One region of the Variovorax sp. GW823-FHT02B07 genome, then DNA from elsewhere that is predicted to be linked to it. Evidence: predicted binding sites of a transcription regulator. Region 1 holds the regulator's gene; each other region holds the start of a gene.
What was found. Region 1 encodes sigma-54, which starts transcription at its own class of promoters, with help from an activator protein. Its sites were predicted from a motif close to TGGCANGNAANCTGCTTT; they were not measured.
Positions count from the first base shown of each region.

Region 2: AC1RGU_RS13445 (ammonium transporter) is a predicted target of sigma-54. The motif match lies at 3,103-3,120, and genes of this name have one in related genera.
Region 3: AC1RGU_RS14095 (nitrate regulatory protein) is a predicted target of sigma-54. The motif match lies at 2,603-2,620, and genes of this name have one in related genera.
Region 4: hmpA (NO-inducible flavohemoprotein) is a predicted target of sigma-54. The motif match lies at 3,187-3,204, and genes of this name have one in related genera.

Region 1 covers NZ_JBXAJX010000006.1:169,055-173,570, reverse strand. The annotation lists gene AC1RGU_RS25870 (phospholipase D family protein) at 1-902, opposite strand, end outside; gene rpoN (RNA polymerase factor sigma-54) at 913-2,502, opposite strand; gene lptB (LPS export ABC transporter ATP-binding protein) at 2,520-3,314, opposite strand; gene lptA (lipopolysaccharide transport periplasmic protein LptA) at 3,311-4,030, opposite strand; gene AC1RGU_RS25850 (thiol:disulfide interchange protein DsbA/DsbL) at 4,153-4,516, opposite strand, start outside.
Region 2 covers NZ_JBXAJX010000002.1:465,008-469,523, forward strand. The annotation lists gene AC1RGU_RS13425 (DUF4139 domain-containing protein) at 1-57, opposite strand, end outside; gene AC1RGU_RS13430 (PaaI family thioesterase) at 294-740, shown strand; gene AC1RGU_RS13435 (acyltransferase family protein) at 658-1,917, opposite strand; gene AC1RGU_RS13440 (LytTR family DNA-binding domain-containing protein) at 2,064-3,005, shown strand; gene AC1RGU_RS13445 (ammonium transporter) at 3,191-4,393, shown strand; gene AC1RGU_RS13450 (M14 family metallopeptidase) at 4,507-4,516, shown strand, end outside.
Region 3 covers NZ_JBXAJX010000002.1:626,401-630,916, forward strand. The annotation lists gene AC1RGU_RS14090 (CmpA/NrtA family ABC transporter substrate-binding protein) at 1-986, opposite strand, end outside; gene AC1RGU_RS14095 (nitrate regulatory protein) at 1,306-2,571, opposite strand; gene tsaD (tRNA (adenosine(37)-N6)-threonylcarbamoyltransferase complex transferase subunit TsaD) at 2,672-3,733, shown strand; gene AC1RGU_RS14105 (alpha/beta hydrolase) at 3,669-4,427, opposite strand.
Region 4 covers NZ_JBXAJX010000004.1:138,963-143,478, reverse strand. The annotation lists gene AC1RGU_RS21505 (FUSC family protein) at 1-467, opposite strand, end outside; gene AC1RGU_RS21500 (MarR family winged helix-turn-helix transcriptional regulator) at 468-926, opposite strand; RNA gene rnpB (RNase P RNA component class A) at 1,086-1,454, opposite strand; gene norR (nitric oxide reductase transcriptional regulator NorR) at 1,514-3,103, opposite strand; gene hmpA (NO-inducible flavohemoprotein) at 3,240-4,424, shown strand.

The sequences.
Region 1 (4,516 bases):
TAGGCCTCGGCGGTGGTCCAGATCAGGCCGAGCTTGCCGGCGTCGAGGTCGTCGGCCACCGGGCTGTAGCCGAGCAGGTCGTTGGGCGCGGGCCTGGGCGGCGGCGGCGTGGTGTCGGGGCCGGTGGCGGCGTCGAAGCGGCGCTGCAGTTCTTCGCGCGGCAGGTCGGTGTGCACGACCGCGCCGATCGGGCGCACGTGCGGGCTGTTCCAGTACTGGTCGAACAGCACGCCCAGGCGCGGGATCAGCGCGCCCGTGACGAAGGTGTCGAGGTCGATGAAGTTCGGGCCGGTGGTGCGGCGGAAGTACTGGTTGCCGATGTTGCGCCCGCCCGCCACCGCCATCGCGCCGTCGGCGATGAAGAGCTTGTTGTGCATGCGGCGGTTGACGCGGCTGAAGTCGAACAGCGACGCGGTGAAGCGCTTGAGCAGGCTGCCGCGCCCGGCCGGGAACGGGTTGAACAGGCGCAGCTCCACGTTCGGCGTGGCGGCCAGGCCGAGCAGCAGCTCGTCTTCGCCGGAGGTGTAGAGGTCGTCCATCAACAAGCGCACCCGCACGCCGCGCTGGGCCGCATCGCGCAGGGTGCGCAGCAGGTAGCGGCCGGTCTCGTCGTTCTCGATCTGGTAGTACTGCACGTCGAGCGTGCGCTGCGCGCGGCGCGCCAGCTGCAGCCGCGTGTCGAAGGCGAAGTCGCCGCCGGGCATGAGGCGAAAGCCGCTGAGGTCGGGGTCGGGCTGCGAGGCCAGCGCGATCTTGCCGAGCGCGGTGTCGGCCGAGACGGCGATGGCCTTGGTGGGCGGGCGCGGTGCCTCGTCGGGCAAGGTGGCGCAGCCGGCGAACAGTGATGCCGCCACGAGGGCGAAGACCCAATGCCCCCAGCGTGACAGCAGGCGACGGGTCATCGTGGGCTTTCTACAGGGCCTTGCGCAGGTTGGCGGGCGCGATGCGCAGCGCCTCGCGGTACTTGGCGACGGTGCGGCGCGCGCACTCGATGCCCTGCTCTTTCAGCATCTCGGAGATCTGGCTGTCGGACAGCGGCTTCTTGATGCTCTCGGAACTCACGAACTGCTTGATCAGCGCGCGCACCGCGGTGCTCGACGCGTTGCCGCCGGTCTCGGTGCCCAGCGCCGAGCCGAAGAAGTACTTGAGCTCGACGGTGCCGAACGGCGTGGCCATGTACTTGGCGGTGGTCACGCGCGAGATGGTCGACTCGTGCAGGCCCAACTCGTCGGCGATCTCGCGCAGCACCAGCGGGCGCATGGCCAGCTCGCCGTGCACGAAGTAGCTCTTCTGGCGCTCGACGATGGCGTTGCTCACGCGCAGGATGGTGTCGAAGCGCTGCTGGATGTTCTTGATGAACCAGCGCGCCTCCTGCAGCCGCTGCGACAGCGCCTGGCTGCCCTCGCCCTTGTGCGACTTGAGCGCGCCGGCGTAGATGTCGTGCACGCGCAGGCGCGGCATGACTTCGGGGTTGAGCATGACGCGGAACTTCACGTTCGTGCCGCGCCCGGTCTTGGTGACGATCACGTCGGGGATGACGATGTTGCGCTCGACGTCGACGAAGCGGCGGCCCGGCTTGGGTTCGAGGCGCGCAATGACCTGCAGCGCCGAGCGCACCAGGTCTTCGTTGGTGCGCGTGAGCGTGGCCAGGCGCTTGAAGTCGCGCCGCGCGAGCAGCTCCATGGGCTGTTTGCAGATCGCGATGGCGGTCTTGCGGATGAGCGCTTCGGCCTCGGTCTCGTCTTCGCTGGCGAGCGCCTTCAGCTGGATGCTCAGGCATTCGCCGAGATCGCGCGCGCCGACGCCCACCGGCTCCAGGCTCTGCAGCAGGCCCAGCGCCACCTGGAAGTGGTGCACAAGGTCGTCGAACTGGTCGTTGTCGTCGCCCGCCAGGCCCGAGGCCAGCGCGGGCAGCGAGTCTTCGAGGTAGCCGTCGTCGTTGAGCGATTCGATCAGGAAGCGCAGCGCGGCGCAGTCGTTCTCATTGAGCCGCAGGCTCAGCGCCTGGCGGTGCAGGAAGGACTGCAGCGACTCCTGGCTGCGCGCGAGTTCGGTGGCGTCGGCACGCTCGTCGTCGCCCAGGTTGTTCTGGCGCGCGGGTGCGTCGCTGCCCCACTCGCTGTCGTCGGGCGCCATGTCGACGGTGCCGTCGCCTTCCCAGTCGGGCTCGCGCTCGGCGATCTCGGCGGCGGGGCCGTCGGTGTCGGGGGTCGAGGTGGTGGTGTCGCTGGAGGTGGAGGACGTGCTGGCGGCGGACGGCGTGAACTCGGCCTCACCCTCGCCCGCGTCGTCGCGCGGCACCGGCGCGTCGGCCGTGTCCAGCCCGAACTCCTCGCGCGCCGCTTCTTCCGCGGTGCGTTCGAGGAACGGGTTCTCGTCCAGCATCTGCTCGACCTCCTGGCTCAGTTCGAGCGTGGAGAGCTGGAGCAGGCGAATGGACTGCTGCAGCTGTGGCGTCAGCGCCAGATGCTGCGAGACGCGAAGGGACAGCCCTTGCTTCATGGAGACCCGACCCTCCCTTACATGCGGAAGTGCTCGCCCAGGTACACCCTGCGTACCTCGGCGTTGTCGACGATCTCCGAGGGTGTGCCTTGTGCCAGCACGTGCCCGTCGCTGATGATGAACGCGTGATCGCAGATGCCCAGCGTTTCACGCACGTTGTGGTCAGTGATGAGCACGCCGATGCCGCGCTCTTTCAGGAAACTGATGATCCGCTGGATCTCGATCACGGCGATCGGGTCGATGCCGGCGAAGGGCTCATCCAGCAGGATGAAGCGCGGCTGGGTGGCCAGCGCGCGTGCAATTTCAACGCGGCGGCGCTCGCCGCCCGACAGCGCGAGCGCGGGCGAGTCGCGCAGGTGGTCCACGCGCAGGTCGGCCAGCAGATCGGCCAGGCGCTCTTCGGTGTGCTGCTTGGTCAGCGGCATCATGCGGCCGTTGGCGTCGGGCTCGCGCTGCAGCTCGAGCACGGCGCGCACGTTTTCCTCGACCGTGAGCTTGCGGAAGATCGAGGCTTCCTGCGGCAGGTAGCTCAGGCCCATGCGCGCGCGGCGGTGAATGGGCATGTGGGCGATGGGCTCGCCGTCGATGGTGATCTCGCCGGCGTCGGCGCGCACCAGCCCGACGATCATGTAGAACGAGGTGGTCTTGCCCGCGCCGTTGGGGCCGAGCAGTCCGACGACCTCGCCCTTTTGCACGTCGAGCGAGACGTCTTTGACGACCGTGCGGCTGCCGTAGCTCTTCTTGAGGCCGCGCGCCACGAGGCGGCTGCCCGGAATGCCGTCGGCGGTCTGGGTTCCTGCGGTTTCGATCACTTGCGCCCTTCCCCTTCGGTGCCGCCCAGCGTGGTGCTCGGGCGCAGCCCGGCGCCGGGCGCGGGGGTGGGTGCCGGGGCCACAGGCTTCTTGCCGCCGGCTGCCGGTGCGGAACCGCCCGCCGCCGGGGCCGCGGCGGCCTTCGGCGTGAGGATGGCCTTCACGCGACCGCCACCGCCCGCCGAGACGCCGGCGTTCGGCGGCACGAGGGAGCCGTTGACGGTGTAGGTGTCGTTGCTCTGGTCGTAGACGATCAGCGCGCCGCTGCTCTCGTCGTTGGCCGTGGCGCCGATCAGCCGGCGCATGACGGCACGGCGGATGAACTTGACGTTGTCGGCGCGGCTGTCGTACTCGATGACTTCCGACTCGCCCTCGATCCACTCGTCGCCGGCGTTGCGCTTCTGCTTGTAATAGGCCAGCTTGCCGGGCGCCGCCGTGACCACGCCGTACTGGTAGCCCTCGGCGTCCTGGCGCACGTCCAGCCGCGCGCCGCGGATGATGATCGTGCCCTTCGTGACCAGCACGTTGCCGGTGAACACGCTGGTCTGTTTCAGGTCGTCGTAGCGCATCGAGTCGGACTCGATGTTCATCGGCTTGGTGCGGTCGGCGGTCTCGGCCAGGGCGCTCGAGGCGGCACCGGCCAGCAACAGCGCACCGAAAGCCAGGCGGCCGAGGCGACGAAGGGTGGGGAATGTGGGGATGGAGGGCAATGTCATAAAGGCACGAAACTTGCTCTGAAACATTGTATGCGTGGGATGGCAATTGCCCACCGCCGCCAATGAAAAAGCCCGCCAAAGCGGGCCTTGCATTCGACCAAGAAAGCAGGTCGTCGGGTCGGTCAGCCCTTCTTGGCTTCGCCGATGAGGAAGGTCGCGACCTGCAGCACCTTGGACATGCTGCCGGCGGTTTCGCCGTCGACATACCAGCGGCCCGCCACGGCCAGGGCCGGCACGCCGGCGACCTTGTAGGCCTCGGTCTGCTGCGCCGCGCGGCGGGCCTTGCTGGCCACGCCGAAGGACGCAAAGGTTTCCTTGAACTTGGCGCCGTCGAGGCCGGCACGCTCGGCCCAGGCCTGGATGTTGGCGTCGCCGTTCAGGTTCTGGCGCTGCGCGTGGATCGCGGCGAACACCTTCGGGTGGTACTCGTCGAGCTTGCCCATCGCTTCGAGCGTGAAGTACAGGCGCTGCTTGGCCTCGACGTCG
Region 2 (4,516 bases), on a different contig from region 1:
GAGGGCGGCGAGGGCGGTGGCGCGCAGGAGGGGACGGGCGGAGAACGGTGTGTGCATGGAAAGCCTTCCGGAAGAAAGTCGGTGACGAATCTCCGCTTCTACGGACGGGGCGGGCGAACGGGGTTAAGGCGTGGCGAAGTTTTTTTATGACGCCGATGTGACGCGGACGCGTTGCTGTCGCGCAGGCATCTGCCGGCGGCGAACCGGTCACCCAAGAGACGGTGCGCGGCGGCCCGGCTTCCTAGAGTGGGTCTCGCCTTCCCTCCATTGATTCACCCTGAAAGGACACCCCCATGCTCGACACGATCCAGGCCATCAACCGTTCGGTCGCCTTCAACCGCTGGGCCGGCTTCGACGTCACCCAGGCCGCCGACGGGCAGGCCGAACTGCGCATGAAATGGCGCGAGGAAGACATGGGCCAGTACACCGGCTTCCTGCACGCGGGGATGATTGCCGCGCTGCTCGACACCGTGAGCGGCTTCGCGGCCGCCACCGTGGCGGGCCGCGTGCTGGCCTCGCATTTCTCCATCAACTGCATCTCGCCCGCCATTGGCGAGGCCTTCGTGGCGCGCGGGCGCGTGGTGAAGGCGGGGCGCAAGCAGGTGTTCGTCGGGGCCGAGCTGTTCGCGCAGCCTGAAGGCCAAGGCGAAGACAAGCTCAAGCTCGTGGCGACGGCGAACGCCATCCTGGTGCCGGTGGACGAGGCGTCGACGACGCCGAAGCCGAAGCAGGCGGCATAACCATCACCGGCTCGGGCTTGCGCTTCAGTCCGAACAGCGGGCGCAACCAGCCGATGCGGCGGATCAGCCCGTCGGTCAATAGCCAGCAGCCGACGATGGTCACGGCGACCAGCGCCACGGGCTCCCACACCGGGCCCAGCGCCAGCGGCACCAGCAGCGCCACCCCCGCGACGATCAGCGTCTGGTGCAGCATGTACCAGGGGTAGACCGATTCGTTGGCCCAGCGCAGCCACGGCCAGGGGCGGTTCAGGTGGCGATGGCCATGGCCCAGGATCGTGGCGACCGCGAGCCACAGGTAGGCCGTGCGCAGCACGTCCATCAGCAGCCCCTTGGGTGCAACGACGGCCCCGACGCGCAGCGCGATGAACGCGCCGATCGCCACCACCGCCAGCAGCAGCGACACGCGGCGCAGCCGTTCGAGTTCGCACCAGATGCCCGTGTCCACGCCCATCCAGTAGCCGTAGAGGAAGACGGTGAAGTAGATGCTGTGCAGGTGGAAGTCCCACACCAGGTTGTGCGTGGCCGGGAAGTGCCGCGCCAGCAGCACCGTCCACGCCAGCAGCGGCAGCGCCGGCAGCACCAGCAGCTGCCAGCCGCGCAATCCGTTGAAGCGCTGCCGCACCCACTGGCCGGCCGCCGAGCGCCACAGCGGCAGCGTCAGCGCGACCAGTGCCGTGTAGACGAACAGGTAGGGCAGGTACCAGAGGTGGTTCCAGGTGATGCCGAACTCCGCCCCCGCGAACGCGCCCTTGGGCCACGGCGCGTCCATCGACAGGTAGCGCAGCAGGAAGGTGCCGAAGCCCGGCGCCACCAGCCCGCGCGCCACGCCCTCGGCATAGGCCTGGTAGGGCACGACCACCGCCATGCCGAAGGCCAGCGGCAGCATCAGCCGCAGGCCCCGGCTGCGCAGCAGGCCCCAGGTGCCCTGGCCCCGGCTCAGGAAACCGAGCGACACGCCCGAGATCAGGAAGACCAGGTCCATGCGCCACAGGTTCAGCACCCGCATCGGCCACGGCAGCCACTCGGACGCGTGCGGGCTCTTCAGGTGCCAGGGCCAGTCGGCCACGTAGTACATGCCCACGTGGTAGAGGATGACGAGCAGGAAGGCGAGGGCGCGCAGGGCGTCGATGTCGTGGCGGCGCTGCGGCGCGAGGGCCGAAACGGAATCGGAGGGCATGGCGGGCTCCTGGAACGAAGAAACGGCGGCCATCGTGGCCCCCGCGCCCGTCCCCGGGGCCATCGCCGGGACGGATCGCTCCGGATTTGTGACGAACGGTGGCCCCCAGGGACGAAATCCGGCCCCCGGTTCGCGAGAATCCCCGCATGAGCGAGCCGCACAAGAACCTGTACGAGCGCTACGAACCGATCCGGCGGTACGTCGAGGTCGGCTTCTGGATCGTGCTGATGACGGTGCACGCCGCGATCAGCACCGTGGTCGCGCTCATCGACGCCCGCAGCCGCGCCGTGCCGCGCGCGAACTGGGAGGTCATTACCTGGGAGGTGTCGAGCCACATCGCGCTGCTGGCGCTGGTGCCGGTGCTGGTGGCCGTGGAGCGCCGGCTGTCGCCGCTGGCGCGCGACCACTGGGTGCGTTTTCTCGCCGGGCATCTGGTGGCCAGCGTGCTCCTGAGCCTGGCGCACGTCGCGGCGATGTTCGGGCTGCGTGCCGCGGTGTACGCGGTGGCCGGCGAGCCCTACGATTTCGCCGGCGCCATGGGGCGATGGGGCTACGAGTACCTGAAGGACGTGCGCGTCTACGCCACGATGGTCTTCGGCGTGTGGGCCTACCGGCTCTTCATGCTGCGGCTGCAGGGCGAGGCGCGCGTGCTCGATCTGCCGGAAGAGGGCGTGGCGCCGGTGCCCGAGGCGCTGGCGGAACCGGAGGGTTTCGAACCCTCCGTGCAGGACGTGCCCCCGCCGGCAGCCCCACCGCCGGCCCGCCCCGAACGCTTCCTCGTGCGCAAGCTGCGCCGCGAATTCCTCATCGCCGCCACCGACATCGACTGGCTGCAGGCCGAGGGCAACTACGTCGGCCTGCACGTCAACGGCCACGACTACCTGCTGCGCGCCACGCTCACAGACTTCCTGACCCAGCTCGACCCTGCCACCTTCGTGCGCGTGCACCGCAGCCACGCCGTGAACCTGGGCCGCATCAAGGAGATCGAGCCGCTGGACGGCGGCGACGCCCGGCTGCACATGCACGACGGCACGAGCGTGCCCTGCAGCCGGCGGTATCGCGACGCGCTGCGCGGCGGCGCAGGCTGAGCGGGCCGAGCAACGCTTCGGCGGCGCGTTCCGATCCGGTGCGTGCCCCGCGAAATCAGCCCACTCTTGGGTCGTTTCGCACCATCAAAGAGCCTTCGGGCACCATTTTTGCTTTCCTGCGCCGGCGCCCCGATCCGTTCGGGTGCGACGCACCAAATCAAACCAAAAACCTGCAAGAAGCTCTCATGGACGCACTCAAACAGGGCGCAGATGCGCTGTTCATCCTTCTCGGCGCCATCATGGTCCTGGCCATGCATGCCGGCTTTGCCTTCCTGGAACTGGGCACCGTGCGCAAGAAGAACCAGGTCAATGCGCTGGTCAAGATCCTGGTCGACTTCTCGGTGTCGACCATCGTGTACTTCCTGGTGGGCTACGGCGTGGCCTACGGCACGCATTTCTTCGTCAGCGCCACCGAACTGTCGGCAAGAAGCGGCTACGAGCTGGTGAAGTTCTTCTTCCTGCTGACCTTCGCGGCGGCCATCCCCGCCATCATCTCGGGCGGCATCGCCGAGCGCGCCAAGTTCTGGCCGCAGCTGATCGCCACCGCGGTGATCGTCGGTTTCGTCTACCCGCTGTACGAGGGCATCGCCTGGAACAAGGCCTTCGGCATCCAGGGCTGGATCGCCTCGGTCACCGGCCACGAGTTCCATGACTTCGCCGGCTCGGTCGTCGTGCACGCCGTGGGCGGCTGGCTCGCGCTGCCGGCCGTGCTGCTGCTGGGCGCTCGCCGCAACCGCTACCGCGGCGACGGCTCGCTCAGCGCACACCCGCCGTCGAACATCCCGTTCCTGGCGCTGGGCGCGTGGGTGCTGTGCGTGGGCTGGTTCGGCTTCAACGTGATGAGCGCACAGAGCATCGACAAGATCTCGGGCCTGGTCGCCGTCAACTCGCTGATGGCGATGGTCGGCGGCACGCTGGTGGCGCTGGCCATGGGCAAGAACGACCCCGGCTTCGTCTACAACGGCCCGCTCGCCGGCCTCGTGGCCGTGTGCGCCGGCTCCGACCTCATGCACCCGCTGGGCGCGCTCGTGGCGGGCGGCGTGGCCGGCGCCATCTTCGTCTTCATGTTCACCCGCACCCAGAACAAATGGAAGATCGACGACGTGCTCGGCGTGTGGCCGCTGCACGGCCTGTGCGGCACCTGGGGCGGCATCGCGGCCGGCATCTTCGGCACGCAGGCGCTCGGCGGCATCGGCGGCGTGAACCTGTGGGCGCAGCTCATCGGCACCTTGCTCGGTGTGGTCTGGGCGCTGATCGGTGGCGCGGTGGTGTACGGCGTGCTCAAGGCGACCATGGGGTTGCGGCTGTCGCAGGAAGAGGAGTACGACGGGGCGGATCTGTCGATCCACCACATTTCGGCGACGCCGGAGCGGGAAGTGAACTGGTGAGGGCGTTGCGGCTCAGGACATGAGCCGCATCGGGGGATTTGCGGCGCACGGCACGAATTTGCCAGCTGTAGCAAACTTGCCGGCGGCCCCCGATCCCACCTGTTCACCACCCCATGACCCAAT
Region 3 (4,516 bases), on a different contig from region 1:
CCGTTGTAGAACTTCATGTGGTTGGGGTCGTCCCAGCTCTTGCCCAGGCCGTTGGTGTAGCGGCCCAGGATGCGCTGGTTGATGGCGTCCACGCTGGTGTTGACGTAGCTCTTGTCAGCAATGGTTTCGGCCATCTTGTTCTTGTTCTGCAGGCCGGTGTCGATCCACTTGCCGGCCTCGAGGATCGCGGCCGTGACGGCGCGCGCGGTGTTCGGGTACTTCTTCGTGAACTCCGCGGTGCAGCCCAGCACCTTCTCGGGGTGGTCCTTCCAGATGTCCTGCGTCGTGATGCCGGTGAAGCCGATACCGTCCATGATCGCGCGCTGGCCCCAGGGCTCGCCCACGCAGTAGCCGTCCATGTTGCCCACGCGCATGTTGGCCACCATCTGCGGGGGCGGCACGGTGATGTTCTTCACGTCCTTGAACGGGTCGATGCCGGCCGAGGCGAGCCAGTAGTAGAGCCACATGGCGTGCGTGCCGGTGGGGAAGGTGTGGGCGAAGGTGTATTCGCCCTTTTCCCTGGCGATGAGCTTGGCGAGCGAAGCCGCATCGACCGCGCCCTTGTCGGCCAGCTTCTTCGACAGCGTGATGGCCTGGCCGTTGTTGTTCAGGGTCATGAGCACGGCCATGTCCTTCTTCGGGCCGCTCACGCCCAGGTGCATGCCGTACACGAGGCCGTAGAGCACGTGCGCCATGTCGAGGTCGCCGTTCACGAGCTTGTCGCGCACGCCGGCCCAGCTGGCTTCCTTGCTCGGCACGATCTTCACGCCGTACTTCTTGTCGATGCCCAGCACCGAAGCCATCACCACGCTGGCGCAATCGGTCAGCGGGATGAAGCCGATCTTCACTTCTTCCTTCTCGGGCTTGTCCGAGCCCTGGGCCCAGACGGCGGCACGCAGCGCGGGGTCGATGCCCACGGCGCCGAGGGCGGCGGCCTGCAGCACGCGGCGCCGGCTCAGTTTGGTTTTCAGCAGCAGATCGGACATGGCGGGGCTCCAGAAGTGAAAGACAAAAACGAAAAGGCGTCCGCACCGCGCAGGGGCTGCTCGTGAACGAGCCCTTGCGGGATGGGGACGCCTTTGTCCGGTTCGGTGGGCCGCACCCGCCGTTGGGTGCAACCTGCCTTTGAGACCTTGCGGTCCCGTGCCAAGGACTATGCAAGCGACGTGCCAGTTCGAACCCACCGTTGGGAGCTATGGAAAAGATAGCTGGCAGGGCGCGCCGGTGCAGGAGAAAGTTCCTGCTGGCTCGCTAACCCGGGCGACGCACAGTTGTTGTGCGCTGCACCAATCCAAGCGGCCCGGGTCAGCGCCGCGGTGCAGGCTCGAGCGGCAGGTAGTCGGCCATGGCCAGCATCGACTCGGCCACGTCGACGAGGCGGCGCTTCTGGTTCATGGCGGTCTGGCGCAGCATCTTGTGCGCCTCGGCCTCGCTCAGGCGCCGGTGCGCCATCAGCAGGCCCTTGGCGCGCTCGACGATCTTGCGTTCGTTGAGCGAGGCGCGCACGGTGTCGAGTTCGTCGCTCATGGCCTGCAGGCGCTGCGACTGTTCCTGGACCATGTCGAGCACCGAGCGCTCGAGGTGGCGCCCGAGCTGCGCCGGCGTGGCGTCCTGCGCCTGCTGGGCATCGTCGAAGAAGAGCGCGCCGCCGGCCTGCGGGGCCAGCGTGCCGAGCAGCTGCCGGTAGGCCGCCAGCTCGCTGCGCGCCTGGGCGGTCTTGTGGTCGCACAGCGCGCGCAGGTCGGCCGAGAGGCGGTTCTCGACCGTCTGCATGGCGTCGATGCGCCGCGTGCAGCAGTCGAACCAGGCCTGGCTCAGCAGTGCGTCGGCCGGCACCGAGGTGGCGCCCTTGCGGCGCAGGCGCTCGAGCTCGGCCAGCACGGCGTCCGATTGGCTGTCGTGCCAGAGCGTGCGCACCGCGTCGCCCGAGAAGTCGATGAACACTTGGAAGCAGCGCTCCTGCGACTCGATGAGGTGGCGCCACTGCTGGCGCTGCGCGTCGTCGCCCCGGCCCAGCGCGAGCGCGGCGGCGCCGAAGGCACGCTCCTGGCCGGCGAACTCCTTGCCCTGCATGAAGTTGAACATCGCCACCAGCAGGCGCGAGATCTCGGGGTCGGTGGCGCCGTCGGCCGCCTCGAACACCACCGCCAGCAGGCCGGCCACCAGCTTGGCGAAGGCGGCCACGGCCTGCGCCGGCTGGAGTTCGAGCGCGTCGATGCGCCGGCGCAGCGCGGGCAGGGCGTCCAGGCCGGGCAGCACCCAGGCGATGCGGCTGAACAGGCGCGCGCCGTGGCCGGCGCCCACCGCGCGGTGGTGCTCGGCCTCGAGCCGGTCGAAGCCGGCGCGCACCTGCTGCTCGAGCGCCAGGCATTCGGCGATCTGCGGGCCGCGCTGGTCGGCAAAGCGCCCGCCGTGCGAGGCCAGGAACACGTTCGACATGCCGCGCTCGCGCTGCAGCGCATGCACGAGCCGGCCGATGGCGCCGACCAGCTCGCTGGTGCGCGCGAGCTGGTCCAGCGCGTCGATCTCGCATCGGCGCGCGGCGATCAGGAAGCTCAGGCCGGAAGTCATTCGTGGGGGCGCGGAAGGGGCGCCTTCCGCTCGTGCAACTTCCGTGCCTTGCTTGCCCCTTCGCGGGCGCCGCCGGCGGGCGGCCCCTACACTCGGCGCCATGCTCTTGTTGGGAATCGAATCATCCTGCGACGAGACCGGCGTGGCGCTGGTCGAGTCGCACGGCGACGCGCTGCCGCTGCTGCGTTCGCACGCGCTGCACAGCCAGATCGCCATGCACCAGGCCTACGGCGGCGTGGTGCCCGAGCTGGCCAGCCGCGACCACATCCGCCGCGTGCTGCCGCTCACCGAAGCCGTGATGGCCGAGGCCGGGCGTTCGCTGGCCGAGATCGACGTGGTGGCCTACACGCGCGGCCCGGGTCTGGCCGGCGCGCTGCTCGTGGGCGCGGGCGTGGCCTGCGCACTGGGTGTGGCGCTGGGCAAGCCGGTGCTGGGTGTGCATCACCTGGAAGGGCATCTGTTGTCGCCGTTCCTGAGCGCCGACCCGCCCGAATTCCCGTTCGTGGCGCTGCTGGTGTCGGGCGGCCACACGCAGCTGATGCGGGTCGACGGCGTGGGCCGCTACGAACTGCTCGGCGAGACCATCGACGACGCGGCTGGCGAGGCCTTCGACAAGAGCGCCAAGCTCATGGGCCTGCCGTACCCCGGCGGCCCCTGGCTCGCGAAGCTGGCCGAAGGCGGCGACGCCGCAGCCTTCAAGCTGCCGCGCCCGCTGCTGCACAGCGGCGACCTCGACTTTTCGTTCGCAGGCCTGAAGACGGCTGTGCTCACGCAGGCCAAGAAGCTCGGCGACCAGCTCGAGGCGCGCAAGGCCGACCTCGCCGCCTCCACGCAGGCGGCCATCGTCGAGGTGCTGTTGAAGAAGTCGCTCGCGGCGCTGGACCAGACCGGCCTGAAGCGGCTGGTGGTCGCCGGCGGCGTGGGGGCCAACAAGAACCTGCGCGAGCAGCTGAACGCGGCCTGCGCCAAGCGCAAGGTGCGCGTGCACTACCCCGAGCTGCACCTGTGCACGGACAACGGCGCCATGATCGCCATGGCCGCCGCGATGCGGCTGCAGTCAGGCCTGTCGCAGGCCAGCGAGCGCTACGCCTTCGACGTCAAGCCGCGATGGCCGATGGCATCGCTGATGACGCCCGAGACGCCGCTGCCGGAAACCGTGTAGCCGGCTGCTGCCGTGCACGCCCCAGCGAGGGCAGCGGCAGCACGTCGAGCACGTTGCGCCACAGCTGGCGCCACTCGGGCCAGTCATGGCCGCCTTCGGTCGTGAACACGCGCCCCGGGGGCAGGGCGTCGGCCAGCAGCTTGTGGTTGCTGGCGAAGCGGTCGGCCAGGCCGAAACCCAGGTACAGCGGCGGCAGGTCCTGGGAAGGCTTCGGCGCCAGGTACTGCTGGAAGAAGGGCCAGAGCTTGCGGTCGGGTTCCTCGTCGGGCTGCGGCCCGGTGGGCGCCTGCCAGGCGCGCAGGCCGCCGGCCTTCTTGATTTCCGCACCGAGCACGCGGCGCCCGAGGTAGGGCGCCAGCGCCACGATGCCGTCCACCGAGCCCGGGCGCGCCAGTTCGTGGATCAGCGCGCCGAATCCGCCGATGGAAATGCCGACCAGCCAGATCGAGGTGTAGCCCTTGGCGCGCTGGGGCTCGATGACGTCGGCGTGCAGCCGCTCGCTGAGGGTCTGGTCGTAGTAGTAGGAGACGTCCGCATCGACCAGCAGTGCGTCGGCTGCGAGGTGCCGCTCGCGCACGGCGCTGATGAAGCCCTCGCGCTCGAACTCTTCGGGCTTGAGGTAGGCCCCTGGCAGGAAGATCAGGAGCGTGTCGGACCGTTCGTTGTCATTGGCTGACTGCAGGTGCGTTTTCATGGTGCCTTGAGGCACACCCGCTGTCCGCACCGCCCGGGAACTCGATGCGTTTACGAGATGCCCACGAAGAAGAAAGTACTAATAAATCG
Region 4 (4,516 bases), on a different contig from region 1:
GTGGCGCAGAAGATGCCCAGGCCGATCTCTTCCACGCGCGCCACGGCGGTGTCGAACAGCACGAGCGGCGTCTGCACCGAGGGAAAGCCGATCAGCGCCGCCGTGTAGCCCGCGAGCATGAAGACGTACGAGCGCGGCGTGCGGTCGAGCAGCGACACATACAGGCACAGCCCGACCCACAGCGCGAGCACCAGCGTGAGCAACTCGGGCGCGTTGGACAGCGCGGGCACCATCAGCACGGTGGCAACGCTGCCGATGAGCGTGCCGCAGAAGCGGAACACCGCCTTGGAGCGCACCGCGCCGGCCAGCGGGTGGGCGACGACGTAGGTGGTCATGAGCGCCCAGAAGGGGCGCGGCAGGCCGGCGCGGCTGGCCAGGTACATCGCCAGCATCGCGGCGGCGAAGCTCTTGACGGAAAAGAGAGCTTCCGCGCGGGTGAAGCGCGGCAGCGCCATCGACATCGCCATTTACGAGCCGCGCCCTTCCTGCTGCAGGCTCTGCATGCCGGCGGCACTGCGGCCGAGCTTGGCCTCGAGCGCGCCGAAGACGCGCAACGTGGCGGCGATGTCCTCGTCGGGAATGCCTTCGAACAGCGCGGCTCGCATCTGGCGCAGCGCCGCCTCGATGGGCTCGCAGACGGCGCGGCCGGCGGGCGTGAGGTGCAGCGTCTTGGCGCGGCGGTCGGCCGGGTCTTCGCGGCGCTCGACGAAGCCGGCCTCGACCAGCTGGTCGAGCGAGCGCACCAGCGACGGCCCTTCGATGCCCAGCGCCTCGGCCACCGTGCCCTGCCGAACGCCGTCTTCCATGCGCCCGAGCACCACCACTGGCCAGGCCAGCGTCTGCGACAGGCCCACGTGCGCCACTGCCTTGTCGGCCGCCGCGCGGTAGCCGCGCTGGAGCACCGACAGCGAGGTGCCGAGCCGCATCAGTGCGTGTTCGCGCAACGGGGAGATGGGTTCGGTATCGGCCACGGCGTTATCAATTAGTTAGCTTGCTAACAATTGTACGGGTTTCTACCGAGTCTTGCACGCGGCCGCGCACGACGTCAGCACGCGGCCCAGGGAAAAGGGGGAAGGGAAAGAAAAGTGTGAAGCTCGCCGATAAGCCGGATTCTGTGCACCGGGGCCCTCTTGCGAAGACCCCGGCGTGACCGCCATTACTCTGGGCCGTTTGTCGCCAAACGGCTCGATGCCACCTACCCGCCAGCTCAGCGGAACCACCTCAATACTGGCCTACTTGGTGTTGCTGCGCGCAGAGATTGCCCGTTTCACCCGAACTGAATCGGCTCGTCTCTGTTGCTCTGATCCTCACCTCACGGTGGAGAGTCGTTAACTCCTGCGCTGTCCTGTGCAGTCCGGACGTTCCTCCAGTGCGATCTTTCGACCCGATGCTGTTGCCCGAGGGCAGAGCATCGTCCCTTTCGGGCTTGCACCAGCGGCGGTCTGGCGTGCTTCACCTCTCGATTATCGCCCGCCCCATCAATGACCCTTCAAGCGGTGTCGCGCGCCGACCTTCAACCGAGCGTTTCGCTGTCGCCGGCCTGCACCAGGCCCAGCTTGCGCAACGTCCGGTGGAAGTTGCTGCGGTCGATGCCGGCCTCGCGCGCGGCGCTGGCCACGCGGCCGCCGTGGCGGGCGAGCAGTTCCAAGAGCCAGGCCCGCTGGAAGGCCTCGGTCGCCTCGCGCAGCGTGCCGCCCGCGATGGCAGGCCCCGCGTGTTCGTTCGCCGGCGCCTGCACGGGCGCTGCCACGGCGCTCCCCACGGCAGCGCTGTCCAGCGCCAGGTGATGCGGTTCGATGGCCGTCCAGCGCGAACCGCGCGGCTGTTCCCTGAACGCCCGCAGCGAGGCGCGGCTGATCACATGCTCGAGCTCGCGCACGTTGCCCGGCCAGCCGTGCGTCAGCATGGCGGCCTTCGACGCCGGCGAGAGCCGCAGGTTGCGCGCGCCCAGCCGGTGCTGGTTCTCCTCGAGAAAGCTGCCGGCGAGCACGAGCACGTCGCGCCCCCGTTCGCGCAGCGGCGCGACGACGAGCGGATAGACCGACAGCCGGTGGTACAGGTCGGCGCGAAAGCGCCCCTGCGCGATCGCGGCGGGCAGGTCGCGGTTGGTGGCCGCGATCACGCGCACATCGACCTTGCGCATGCGGTCGCTGCCGGGTCGCTGCACCTCGCCGCTTTGCAGCACGCGCAGCAGCTTGGCCTGCACGCTCAGCGGCAGCTCTCCGACCTCGTCGAGAAAGAGCGTGCCGCCATCGGCGATCTCGAACTTGCCGTCGCGGTCCTGCACGGCGCCGGTGAACGCGCCGCGCTTGTGGCCGAAGAGTTCGCTGTCGGCCAGCGACTCGGGCAGCGCCGCGCAGTTGACCTGCACGAGCGGCTGCTCGCTGCGACGCGAGCGCGCGTGCAGGCGCTGCGCGACCAGGTCCTTGCCGACGCCGGTTTCGCCGAGCAGCAGCACCGTGAGGTCGGACACGGCGACGGTGTCGATCTCGTGGCACAGCTGCTTCATCGCCGGGCTGCTGCCCAGCAGCTCGCGCGGCGCGCCACGCCCTGCGCGCAACGCCTGCGCGACGGCCTGTTCGCGCACCGCGCGCGCCTGCATCTCGCGGATCGTGTGGGCGGCCTCGATGCCGGTTTCAACGAGGGCGATCAGTGCCTCCATCTGCGCCGGGCCCACGGCATCGAAGGCGTGCGGCTCCAGGGCGTCCAGCGTGAGCAGGCCCCAGACGGCGCCGCGCAGGCGCAGCGGCGCGCCCATGCAGTCGTGCACCGGCAGGATGCCCGGCTGGCCGGCAACGAGGCCGTCGTACGGGTCAGGCAGGTTGCTGTCGTGCGCGAAGCGCAGGCCCCGTTCGCTGTCGAGCAGGCGCGCGAAGCGCGGATGAGCGGCGACGGGAAACTGGCGTCCGAGGGTTTCATCGCTCAGGCCGTCGACCGCGACGGGCTTCAGCACGTCGACGTCGAGCTGCAGCAGCGCGGCGGCATCGCAGCGGACCAGTCCGCGCGCGGCGGCGAGCAGCGACCGGTAGCGGGCGGACTCGGCTTCGGGCTCGGGCTCAGGTGGTGAGGCCTCGGTGGTCGAATCGACACGCAATGTGGTCATAAGTACAACGCAGAAGTTGTTGCGAATTTGACCACGCCCGATAAATCCCCAATGGCGTCAAGCACTTGCAGAGGCCTTCCGGCTGGCACGGATCGTGAGATGACACAGGCATCTCCAACCGAAGGACCGCAAGACCATGCACCCGCAAACCATCGCCATCGTCAAGTCCACCGTGCCCGCGCTCCAGGCCCACGGCGAGGCCATCACCAGCCACTTCTACAAGATCATGTTCGAGGGCCATCCGCAGGTGAAGGCCTTCTTCAACGAGGCGCACCAGGCCGCCGGCACGCAGGCGCGTGCGCTGGCGGGGGCGGTCATCGCGTACGGCGCGCACATCGACCGGCTCGAAGCGATCGCCGGCGCCCTGCCCCGCATCATCCAGAAGCACGCCGCGCTGGGCGTGCTGCCGGAGCACTATCCGATCGTCGGCCACTACCTGCTGCGCGCCGTGAAGGAGGTGCTCGGCGATGCCGCGACCGACGAGGTGATCGCCGCGTGGGGCGAGGCCTACGAATCGCTGGCGGGCCTGCTCATCGCCGCGGAAGAAGCCGTCTACAGCGCCAACGCGGCGCAACCCGGCGGATGGCGCGGCACGCGCGAATTCCGCGTGGCCCGGCGCGAGGACGAGAGCGAGGTCATCACCTCGTTCTACCTGGAGCCCGTGGACGGCGGCGCGCTGCTGGCGTTCTCGCCGGGGCAGTACCTCACGCTGGTGCTGGAGATCGACGGCCAGCCGGTGCGCCGCAACTACTCGCTGTCCGACGCGCCGGGCAAGCCGTGGTACCGCATCAGCGTGAAGAAGGAAGAAGGCGGCCGCGCCTCGAACTGGCTGCACGCGGCCGCCGCGGTCGGCACGCGGCTGCAGGTGCAGGCGCCGTGCGGCGACTTCGTGCTGCAGCCCGCGGGCGAGCAGGCGCGTCCCCTCGTGCTGGTGACGGGCGGCGTGGGCATCACGCCCGCGATGAGCATGCTCGAATCGGTGGCGCACACGGGCCGGCCGGTGCACTTCGTCCACGCGGCGCGGCACGGCGGCGCGCATGCGTTCCGCGCCCGCGTCGACGCGCTCGCGCAGCGGCATGCGAACGTGAAGCCGCTGTATGTCTACGACGCGCCGCGCGACACCGACACGCCGCACGCGACCGGCTTCGTCACCCGCGAGCTGCTGGCCGGGCTGCTGCCGGAAGACCGCGACGTCGACCTGTACTTTCTCGGGCCGAAGCCCTTCATGCAGGCGGTGTATGCGAACGGGCTGGCGCTCGGCGTGCCGAAGCAGCAGCTTCGCTACGAGTTCTTCGGGCCGCTGGAAGCCCTGGAGGCCTGAACCGCAACGGCCTGCCATCCCCTCGTGCTGAAACGGTCGCGGGCCGGATGCAACCCGGCCCGGGGGGCGCCACAATGCGCGCTGACCATCCG